DNA from 2 places in the Marinobacter sp. es.048 genome. Region 2 is predicted to be linked to the other one. Evidence: predicted binding sites of a transcription regulator. Region 2 holds the regulator's gene; the other holds the start of a gene.
The links. Region 2 encodes sigma-54, which starts transcription at its own class of promoters, with help from an activator protein. Its sites were predicted from a motif close to ANTGGCATNNANNTTGCTNT; they were not measured.
Positions count from the first base shown of each region.

Region 1: CFT65_RS19260 (PEP-CTERM sorting domain-containing protein) is a predicted target of sigma-54. The motif match lies at 4,058-4,077, and genes of this name have one in related genera.

Region 1 covers NZ_FYFA01000001.1:2,352,703-2,358,473, forward strand. Annotated here, with positions in the region: gene CFT65_RS10935 (FAD-binding oxidoreductase) at 1-1,238, opposite strand, end outside; gene prpD (2-methylcitrate dehydratase) at 1,646-3,130, shown strand; gene CFT65_RS19260 (PEP-CTERM sorting domain-containing protein) at 3,219-3,998, opposite strand; gene CFT65_RS10950 (TIGR03013 family XrtA/PEP-CTERM system glycosyltransferase) at 4,391-5,771, shown strand, end outside.
Region 2 covers NZ_FYFA01000001.1:1,842,111-1,847,881, forward strand. Annotated here, with positions in the region: one part of gene CFT65_RS08510 (IS3 family transposase) at 1-178, opposite strand, end outside; partial or broken gene CFT65_RS08515 (RNase adapter RapZ) at 456-686, opposite strand; gene ptsN (PTS IIA-like nitrogen regulatory protein PtsN) at 715-1,185, opposite strand; gene hpf (ribosome hibernation promoting factor) at 1,273-1,581, opposite strand; gene CFT65_RS08530 (RNA polymerase factor sigma-54) at 1,683-3,206, opposite strand; gene lptB (LPS export ABC transporter ATP-binding protein) at 3,365-4,090, opposite strand; gene lptA (lipopolysaccharide transport periplasmic protein LptA) at 4,068-4,634, opposite strand; gene lptC (LPS export ABC transporter periplasmic protein LptC) at 4,618-5,202, opposite strand; gene kdsC (3-deoxy-manno-octulosonate-8-phosphatase KdsC) at 5,199-5,747, opposite strand.

The DNA of each region.
Region 1 (5,771 bases), 510 kb from region 2:
AACCAAATGAGACCGCAGCCGTCCCGCGCGGGATTCTTTGGCCGTCCGGGCTCTGGCAGGGTGCCCGAGCGCCAATAGGCCAGCGCCAGCGCAACCTCGTTGGGAGTCCCATGCATGATTTCGAGCGCCCCGGAGAGCGTATCCGCCATGCCCTTAACCCGCGTTGCCAGCCTGCCGGGCAGCACGCGGGCGATAGTTCGTGCAGCCTTGACCCTTCGCCGGTTTATGAAGACCAGGCGGTCAGTCACGGGCCCAAGAATCCGCCTCAAGGTGCGCCTGGCCGCCCCAACCATCTCTCTGGACGCGTAAATCGCGCCAACACCGCTCCAGGCTGGAACGCCATAGCGATCAGCGAGAGCTTCAATTTCGTCGGCAGGCAAGACCCCGTCGATCGCCTTGTCTTCGGGGAAGGGTGCCATCATCGAGAGCATACGCTGGCTGTTGAGCAGGTTGATCGCAACAACAGAGCCACCAAGTGCGCGCAGCACTGCCCTGACTGTCGGTACGAGCAGTTCCAGTTTGGCGTCGTCTTTTGTGGAAAAGAAAAACGCAGTGACAGTTTCGGGAGCCGGTGCAAGGGCGATGGTCATTTTCACAACCACGCCGAAATTCCCCTGGCTGAAAAGCCCATCGAGATAAGGGCCAAGCCCCCATTTGAAAAGTCCGTCTATTTCCGCACCGCCAAGTTCGCTCAATGGGGTCCTGTAAAGCGTGCCGTCGGGCAGCACCGCTTCTATTTTGGTTACTGCCGCGAAATGGTCGGTAATCGGCGTGATGCCGTAACCACGCTCAAGTGCATTACCAAGAATGCTGCAAGTGGGTCCCGCGCCTGTCACAGGAACAAGGTAATCGCCATCATTGCGATCGAGGAATTCTCGCAGGGCGCCCTGAGTTACCCCGGGCTCAACAGTAACAACGCCCATTTCCGGGTCAAAATCGGAAATTCGATCAAGGCGGCTGAGGTCAAGGATTACGCAATCGTCTTCCACCGGGTTGGCACTGCCGTAACCCCAGTTGTTACCCGTGCTCACCGGGTAGACCGAGACCTTCCAGCGTTGCGCAATTTGTAGAATGTCTGCGACCTGCTCCTGTGTTTCCGGGCGCAGAACAGCCGGAATTGAGCGCCTGGTTCCAATTGTAGAGGCACCAAGATTCTCGGCGCTCGCCGAGGTGACTCCGGATTTTCCCAGGATAGCGGCCCATTCGGTAATTGCAGACTCGATAGAGGAACTAGTCACTGGCGTTTCCAAGGTTTATCGAAGATTTCGTAAATCTGTCTTTAAAGTGTAATTCCGGTTGTTCTTTGTTGGCACGAGATTATAGGCGAGACTAGGCTCGAATAAATATATTGTAGCATTACGGGTTTGACAGTGGTTTGAGTCTACTAACCTAATGGTAAACAGATAGTTGTATTGAAATTGGAGGAAATCGTCGTAAGAGTATTTATTAAATCAAATTAACCTGATTTTCTGGATGCGTTACGAACAATGTTTAACTTTTTGTTTTTAAGATCGATATTGAATATATAAGTCATTAATAAAATAATGAGTTGATCTTTTCTGGCAACGTGGAATAAGGGCGGCCTTCAGGAAACCATAAGCCAGGTTGGTCGCATCACGAACTGAGATACTCTGGAGCTCTTACCATGTCAGCAACATTCGATCTCAATGAACGCCCGGACTACGATGACCTGATACAGACCATTGCCGACTACACCCTGAACTACCGAATAAAAAGTCAGGAAGCCTGGAACACCGCCCGAAACTGCCTGATGGACACGCTGGGCTGTGGCTTGCTGGCGTTGCGATTCCCGGAATGCACCAAACATCTGGGCCCGATTGTAGAGGGCACGATGGTGCCCTACGGTGCCCGGGTTCCGGGAACGTCTTTCAGGCTGGACCCGGTAAAAGCCGCCTGGGATATCGGCTGCACCATTCGCTGGCTGGACTACAACGATACCTGGCTGGCAGCGGAGTGGGGGCATCCGTCGGACAATCTGGGTGGCATTCTGGCGGTAGCCGATCACCTCTCCCAGAAGCGGGTTGCAGAGGGCAAAGCCCCGCTCACCATGATGGATGTGTTGGAAGCCATGATAATGGCCCACGAAATTCAAGGTGTGCTGGCCCTGGAAAATTCCTTCAACCGGGTGGGCCTGGACCACGTTGTATTGGTCAAGGTGGCATCCACAGCCGTCACCGCAAAAATGATGGGCGCGAACAGGGAACAGTTGCTATCGGCGCTTTCACACGCCTGGGTAGACGGCCAATCCTTGCGTACCTATCGCCATGCACCCAATGCAGGGTCGCGCAAATCCTGGGCAGCAGGCGATGCGACATCCCGTGCAGTTCGGCTGGCAGACATCGCTATGCGCGGAGAAATGGGCATTCCAAGCGCGCTGACTGCTCCACAGTGGGGGTTCTATGACGTTCTGTTCAGCAAAACCAACAAAGACCAGAAGCTGAAGCCTGAGGATAAACGCCAGTTCTCTATGCCCCAGGAGTTTGGCTCCTACGTAATGGAGAACGTCCTCTTCAAGATCTCGTTCCCGGCGGAGTTTCATGCCCAGACAGCAGCAGAAGCGGCGGTCACCCTGCACCCGCACGTCAAAGACCGACTGGACGAGATCGATCGGATTGTCATTACTACCCACGAATCGGCTATCCGTATCATCTCAAAGCAAGGCAGACTTGCCAACGCAGCAGACAGGGATCACTGCCTGCAATACATGGCGGCAGTGCCACTGATCTTCGGCACTTTGACGGCCGAGCACTATGAAGACAGCTTTCACCAAGCTAACCCGATCATCGACCGAATCCGCGAAAAAATGGAAGTGGTGGAAGATGAAAGGTACAGCCGGGAATATCTCGAAGAAGACAAGCGATCCATCGCCAACGCTATTCAGGTGTTCTTTAACGATGGCAGCAGCACAGACAACGTGGCGGTTGAATATCCGATCGGGCATCGTCGCCGCAGGGAGGAGGGCATTCCGCTCCTTGAGGATAAGTTCCGCAATAATCTGGACACCCGGTTTCCGGGTCAGCGTTGCGATCAGATATTCGAGATCTGTAAGGATCAGAAATTGCTTGAAGCTACGCCAGTACAGGAATTTATGAGCTTGTTTGTCATATAGACCCGATACGCAATATTATAAAAAAACCCCAGGGAGCATCATTCCCCGGGGTTTCCTTAAAAAACTAGAGTCTGCTAAATAATTAGACTCAGGCTTTCCTGCTACGCCCAATAGCCAAGCCCAGTAAACCCAGGCCTAGTAAGGCAAGTGTGCCTGGTTCCGGGACCCTGGCGAGGCTTACATTATCGATTCCCCAGCCATCGGCATTGCCTTCGCCGTTATCGAACAGCAAGTTGACACCAGTAAAGGCTACATCAGAAAACAAAGTAATGTAGGCGATGTTGCCGTTCGGCTGTCTGCCGTCGCCGGTGGCAGGACCTTTAAATGTTAGCGTCGAAGAGTCTCCATTGCTAAACAGAAACTCCAGCGTGGCTCCTTGATCGTTCGCATCGGAGAGAAAGAACCCAAGCGCATTGTAGTTACTGTCAATTATGTCCCAGGTCACCTGGTCAGCGTCGTTGCTATCAAGCCACTGGGAATCATAGGCCATGTTGCGGCCGAATTCGCCAGTAGTATCGTCTTCGATCATGAGCAGATCATTGCGAATGTTACCGTTGCTGGCTGTATTCGGCGCTGTCATGGTGAAGGTACCAACACTGGTCTCGAATGCTGATCCACCGACGACCCATGTGGCTTGATCACCGGTTGCACCGGAAGCCTCGTAGGTTTCGTTGGTAATCGTGTAACTGTTAATCGGGTCATCAAAAGTTTCAGTGATGCCGTTGTAAGTAGAATCGCTAAAGGCTGCGGCTGCCGCATTGGCATCATCTGCACCATAAGCAGCTTCAAACTTGATAACACCGGCGCTTGCTGTGCCAACCATTCCCGACAATGCCAGACCAATCAATGTCTTCGAGAATAACTTCATAATATTCCGTCCTTTTAAAATTCCCAATTGAATCGGTAGATTCAAGCGTGAGTTGGGATTAAGCCAGTATCACGCCAAAAACGAAAAATAGTCAGAAAAACAGTGTAAAAGGAGTCTTTTTTGATCGCAGGTCAAGTAACGGTGTAAAAAATATCGACGATTAGATCCGGCTGATGTTGCGTACAAGTAACAACCATTTCGATATGCTTGAATCGTGAATACATCTGAAGCGTTCGATGCTTAAAGTGCTGCAGAATTTACATTGTTTAATCCGCCTGAGCTTTTCGGATTGATTGAACTCCGTCCCATTTGACGTACAATCATTTTTGATTGCAGTTCCTGTCGCATCGGACGCGCGAGCAGGCATCGTCTCAGTAACACAAGGAGTTGGCGTGGCCCACGTCAGATTGTTTAGACATTACATCCATCTGCCCTATATCATCCTTGGCTTGATCGATTTTCTGGTGCTGGCGTCCGCCTTCGCGTTGGCCGTGTTTTTTCGCTACTTCGGGGATCTTTCGTTTTTCCTCGAAAGCCTGTACTACGTCCTGCCCTCAGCCATCGTATTTTCCGCCCTTAACCTCTTGGTGATGGTTGCACTCGGTGTACATCAGTCACGGCTGCAGGAAGGCATGTCTGGAATGATGCTTCGCACCATTATGGCGTTGATTGTGAACATTCCGTTTTGCGGTTTTGCCTACCTGCTTGCGTCAGACTGGCTGTGGTACATGGGCACTAGCAGCGTGCTTACAACCGCGTCTGTTTTTGGGTTTTTCCTGTTGGGCATCGCTCGTTCGCTCTTTTTCGCTAGTGTGGGGAAGGAGGCGTTCAAACGGAAAGTACTGGTGCTTGGCGCAGGTTTTCGCGCCAGGCAGATACATGAAGATCTTGAAACCCCCTTCAACCGCAAGGGGTTTATCCTTACGGGGTTTGTCCCGCTGCGAGAAGAACCGGTCGAGATCGGTGAAGACTATTTGTTGAACATTCCAACCACGCTGCAGCAGTACATAATCAAGCATCCGGTGCACGAAATCGTAGTTGCGGTAGACGACCGCCGAAAAGGCCTGCCGATGGAAGATCTGCTGGAATGCAAAATGGAAGGCGTGAAAATTGTCGATGGCGCCACCTTTTACGAGCGGGAGTCCAGAAAAGTCGCTCTGGAAATGGTTACTCGTGGCTGGCTGGTATTTTCCGACGGATTCACCGTTTCTTCCGTGTTCGGGGTTGGCAAGCGCTCCCTGGACGTTCTGGCGGCCAGCGCCCTGTTATTGGTCGGGCTACCTCTGATGATTTTCACGGCTATTGCTATCAAAATTGAAGACGGCCTCAAAGCCCCGGTTTTTTATAGCCAGGAGAGGGTAGGGCTCAACGGAAGTGTTTTTAGAGTTCACAAGTTTCGCTCAATGAGAACCGATGCGGAAAAGGACGGTGCCGTATGGGCCAGCCAGAATGATACCAGGGTTACGAAAGTGGGGGAGTTTATCCGCAAGGTGCGGATAGACGAATTGCCACAAATTTTTAACGTATTGAACGGCACCATGGCCTTTGTGGGTCCGCGCCCTGAACGACCGGTTTTCGTAGAGCAGTTGTCAGAGGCCATTCCGTTTTATAGTGAACGCCATCGCGTGAAGCCTGGTTTGACTGGTTGGGCACAGCTTTGCTTTGCTTATGCAGATAACGAGGAAGATACACGGGAGAAGCTTCGTTACGACCTCTACTACATCAAGAATCAAAGCCTGTTGCTGGATTTATTGATTATAATTCAGACAGTAG
Region 2 (5,771 bases):
CACCGTCTTTCATCAGCTTCTTCCAACGGAACAACAGACTTGCTGATATACCATGACGTCGCGCTACAAGCGACACTGACATGCCTGGCCGCTCACACTCAGCAACCATGAATGCCTTCTCCTGTGCGGAATACCGGCGACGACGTTGCACTCCGGTTATGACTTCGATTCTCTCCACCTTGGACACTCCTTTGCACTAGGTCTATGCCTAGGCCTTTGCTTCTACCAAGGTGTCCGGTTTAAATGGGGGCTACTACAAGGGCAGTCTGATCTTCGACGACGACGTGCTACATGTCCGCAGTGTACATGGATGCGGTGGTGTACAGGTCGGAGTGGAGAGGGTCAGCAGATCTCGCTGGTATGGCTCCGGAGTGAGGTCTGTCACTACGGATGCTCTGCGGTGCGTGGACGTGCAGAGCGACTGCTCGTCGGGTCAGAGATGATACGGTCCTGAGGCGGTATATCTCCTCGAAATTGGCCAGCTCCCCGGACAGGTTGCGGGCATCGATACTGACCGCCATCTTGCCCAGTCGACCAGGCTTGGTCTGGCTGGCTGCTTCCCGGGTAAGGGGGAAGAGCAGACCAATGGGAAGATTGTCGATGCAATAGAACCCGAGGTCCTCCAGCACATGAAGTGCGGTACTCTTGCCCGAACCGGACCTGCCACTGACGATAATCAGCTTCATGACCACCTTACCTCCACTGCAATGAATATCATCCGCCCGAGGCGGTCATGCGCTGGTACAGCGTACTGGCGTCCTCGCATTGCCGGAGGCGATCACAGAACGACCGCTCATTGAACTTCTCGGCCAGTTGGCTGAGCAGCTCCAGATGTTCGCTGGTAGCCTCTTTCGGGACGATCAGGGCAAAAATCAGATCGACCGGCTGATTGTCGATTGCATCGAACTCCACGCTTTCTTCAAGCGTCATCAGCACGCCCACCACGTGATCAAGTCCCTCCAGGCGGCAGTGGGGAATGGCGATTCCCTGTCCAATGCCGGTGCTGCCCAGGCGCTCACGGGAAATCAGGTTGTTGAAGAGCTGGGTCTCGCTGAGCGTGTTGTCCTGATGGTTTATTTGCTCGGCAATAAACTCCAGGGCCCGTTTCTTGCTGGACGCAGGTACCCTGCAGAGGGTGAGCTCCGGAGCAAGAATGTTGTCTATGGTCAGGGATGTGTCGCTCATGGATCGACTGCGTTTCCGTTAAAAAAAAGGCTGCGACACGTTGCTCATGTCGCAGCTCGATTAGATGACTTGCATGAAAACAACCAGTTAGCGAGAGCCGTTTCCGTGCATCCGGTCTACATTCTTTTCCTTATGCTTGAGGATCTGGCGGTCCAGCTTGTCGATCAGGGAGTCGATGGCCGCATACATATCCTCGTTTTCTGCCTTTGCGTGAATCTCACCACCAACCACGTGCAACGTGGCTTCCGCAATCTGGCGCACCTTTTCCACTTCCAGGGTTACCTGGCAGTTACTGATGTGGTCAAAGTGACGCTCGAGCTTCTCGAACTTCTCTGAAACATAATCCTTCAGTGCGGGAGTCAGTTCTACGTGATGGCCTGAAATATTGAGTTGCATAGGCGTCTCCTGTTGTCATCATGCCGGCTCCCGGGAGCCGGTCTGGGTGCTGACGCATTGTGCGCCGGCGAATATGGTATTGCGTCCCGCCCCAGGGGTATTCAGACCAATCGCTTGCGCTCGTTAGACGGCGGAATGTGCATGGCCTCCCGATACTTGGCAACGGTGCGTCGCGCAACCTTGATTCCCTGTTCCCCTAGCATGGCTGCAATTTTACTGTCGCTCAACGGCTTTTTCGGCGTTTCGGCGGCAATCAGCTTCTTGATCATCGCGCGAATGGCCGTGGAAGAGCATTCCCCGCCCTCGTCAGTGCTGACATGGCTGGAGAAGAAATACTTCAGTTCGAATATGCCCCGGGGGGTATGCATGTATTTCTGGGTCGTTACCCGTGAAATCGTCGACTCATGCATTTCTACCGCCTGGGCGATGTCTGAAAGGATCAGCGGCTTCATCGCTTCTTCGCCGTGATCCAGGAATCCCTGCTGGTGCTCGACAATGCGGGTCGCCACTTTTAGCAGGGTCTCATTGCGGCTTTGCAGGCTTTTGATAAACCACTTGGCCTCCTGCAACTGATCGCGCAGGTAAGTGTTGTCTGCACTGCTGTCCGCACGCCTTATAAGTGAAGCATAGCTGGCATTCACCCGGATGCGCGGAGCAATTTCCGGATTCAGCTCAACACGCCAGCGACCATTGTGCTTGCGAACGATGACGTCTGGGATGACGTAGTCGGGTTCGGCGCGGTCAATAACGTCGCCCGGACGCGGATTCAGGCCGGTGATCAGCGCCAGGACCTCCCGCAATTGGTCTTCTTTCAGGCGGCTGCGGCGCAGCAACTGGGCGTAGTCCCGGTTGCCCAGCAGGTTGATGTAGTGAGTGATCACCAGTCGTGCCTGGGCCAGCCAGGGCGTTTCCGGTGGTAGCTGGTTAAGCTGGATCAGCAGGCATTCCTGAAGATCCCGGGCGAAAACGCCAGGAGGGTCAAAATGCTGCAGTCGGTGAAGAACCGCTTCCACTTCATCCAGCTCAAGGGGGTCCTCGTCGTTTTCATCCAGCATCCCGGCATGGATCTCTTCCAGGGCACTTGTCAGATAGCCGCGCTCATCCACCGCGTCCATCAGGGCATGTGCAATGGCCTGATCCCGTTCACTCAGTGGGGTCAGATTGAGCTGCCATTCCAAGTGATCCTGAAGCGTTTCAGTGGGCGAGTTACGGGTTTCGAAATCGTGATCGTTTTCGTCGTCATTGCGGGCTGCAGGAGCAGGGGCGGACTGGTATATGTCGTCCCAGGCAGTGTCTACCGGCAGATCGTCCGGAATATTGTCCGGAATTTCGTTTTCAGAGGACCAGTCCGGGCCGTTTTCGGATTCGTCCCAGTCTTTGGACGGTTCCGGCGCAGTTTCAGCGGCAGACTCGGTGGCGTTGGCTTCGCGCTCGTCATTAGCGGTAGCAGCGTCTGTTGTCTGGTCGTCGTCCTCGGAGGTCTCCAGCATGGGGTTGGATTCCAGTGCCTGCTGGATTTCCTGTTGGAGGTCGAGGGTAGAGAGCTGGAGAAGCCGGATCGCCTGTTGCAGCTGGGGTGTCATGGTCAGGCTCTGACCCAGCTTTAACTGTAAGGAGGCTTTCATAACCATGGTTCAGGATCCGTCACTCATCAGCGCTTTGTGTCATAAGTTGTGAAAAAAATCTTTATATGTCGGTTACTTGCCGTGATTTAACTTTACCCTAGCAAGTTCTTTGCCGAGTTTACTTGCTACAGGTCATCAAAACAATGAGCCATTCGGTGTCACAGCCTGAATTCGTCGCCCAGGTAGACTTCCTTGACCTGCTGGTTGGCAAGGATCGCCTCGGCATTGCCGGAGGCGATGATGTGGCCGCCGGACACTATGTAGGCGTTCTCGCAGATGTCCAGGGTCTCGCGCACGTTATGATCGGTAATCAGCACGCCGATACCCTTGTCCCGCAGGTGCCGGATGATGTGTTTGATGTCACTCACGGATATGGGGTCGACACCGGCGAAGGGCTCATCCAGAAGGATGAAGGCCGGCTCCATGGCAAGGGCTCGGGCGATTTCGACCCGTCGGCGTTCGCCGCCGGACAGTGCCATGCCAACACTGTCCCGGATATGGGTGATGTGAAACTCCTCCAGCAACTCCTCGAGCTTTTTCTCCCTATCGGCCTTGCTCAGACCCTGGCGGGTTTCGAGGATGGCCATGATGTTGTCGCGTACCGATAGTTTGCGGAATACCGAGGCTTCCTGGGGCAGGTAACCGATGCCTTGCTGGGCACGGCCGTGCATGGGCAGAGGAGTAATATCCCGGCTGTCGATGGTGACCCGGCCACGATCGGCGGGCACCAGCCCCACGATCATGTAGAAGCAGGTGGTTTTGCCGGCGCCGTTGGGGCCAAGCAGTCCGACGATTTCCCCACTGCGGATCTCCAGGGAGACATCGAGCACCACTTTTTTCTGCTTGTAACTCTTTGCCAGATTACTGGCTCTCAGAACTGCCATCGGATTCCTGTCTGTCAGAACGTCTGTCGGCGCTGCGTGGCTGAATTACCATCTCTACCCGGCCGCTGCCTTCGCCCGTGTCTGCGCCGCCTTCAGCGGTCACAACCCGGCCAGCGGTATCATAATGAATGACGTCGCCGCGGAACAGATTGCCATTCTGCTCGATGACCGCTTCCCGTTCAAAGGTCAGCCGGCTGTCGGTGGCAGACCAGGTAATGTTCAGTGCGCGGGCGTCGGTTTCGCCTTCGCCCTCTCGGGCCGGCTGCCGATATCTCGCCGGAGTGCCGGTGGCCTCGATCCGGCTGAGGCCGCCCTCTGTCCGGTACAGCACCACCCGTTCTGCGTTCAGGCGGGTATTGCCCTGCTCAAGCTCTACATCCCCGGTGTAAGTGGCAATGCCCTGGCCGTCGTCCAGGCGGGCGTTGTCGGCTGTGACCTTGATGGGGGTGTCGGAATCAAGGTCGAAAGCGGCCGCCGGGCCGGCCATCGCGACCGTCAGCAGGGCAGCCAGCAGGCTCCGGTATCGGTTAGTTTCCGGTTTCATAGCGTCCTTCCACCTGGGAGTTCAGTTCCAGAATCCGCTCGTCTATCCACGCCTTCATGCCCGTGGCCCGGGTAACACCGGTAACGTCGCGTATTTCTACGGGTGCGTCTGTATATACCATGCCCCGGTCGTTATCCAGGGTCAGGGTTGATGTTGTCAGGATGGCGTCCCGTTCGCCAATAGTGCGCTGAATCCGGACATTGTCCGTCAGGTACACCAGATTCTGGTTTTGCAGCAGGCTGCCATTCTCGGCTTCAACAATCCAGGGAAGGGCATCCTCGCCGCCATACAGCTCGGCTCGGGGGGATTCCATGGTGGCCAGATTGCCTTCCTCAAACTGTTCAATGCGGGGGCTGGAGAACCGGATCTTCAGGTTGCCCGATTCGTCGAAGGATGTGTACCGGCCATTTACCACGAAGCCGTCCGGTTCCGCATCGCCTCGCAGAGCCGCTGCGTCATCATCAATGACCGGCGGCTCATCGCTTTGCCAGAGCAGAAAGACCGCTGCCACCAGGGTGCCTGCCAGCGCCAGTGTGCGCAGCCAGGGCCGGTCCGAGGCCCAGTTCACGCCTCAGGCTCCAGATAGGGCGCGAGCGCTGCGTCCAGCTTGCCATGGGCAGTCAGCAGCAGATCGCAGGCTTCCCGCACTGCGCCTTCGCCACCGCGGGCCCGGGTGCAGTAATCGGCATGTTGCTGCACCAGCCAATAACCGTTGGGCACGGTGATGCCGAGCCCCGCGAATCTGAGCGCCGGCAGGTCTGGCAGATCATCGCCCATGTAAGCGATGGCCTCGGGGCTGATATCCATAGTGCTGACCAGTTCCTGCAAGGCCACTTTCTTGTCCTCACGCCCCTGCATCAGATGCGGGATGCCCAGATCCCGCATGCGCTTCTCGGTCAACGGCGACTGCCGCCCGGTGATAACGGCCACGGTAATGCCGGCTGCCATGAGTTGCTTGAGTCCCAGACCATCCAGGATATTGAACGCCTTGAGCTCATCGCCTTTGGCACTGAAATAGAGTTTGCCATCGCTCATGATGCCGTCGACATCCAGGGCAATCAGGCGGATCTTGGCGGCTTTTGCCAGCAGGGAGTCCGACCATTGGTGCTTCATGTCAAATAGCTCCTCATAGCCCCC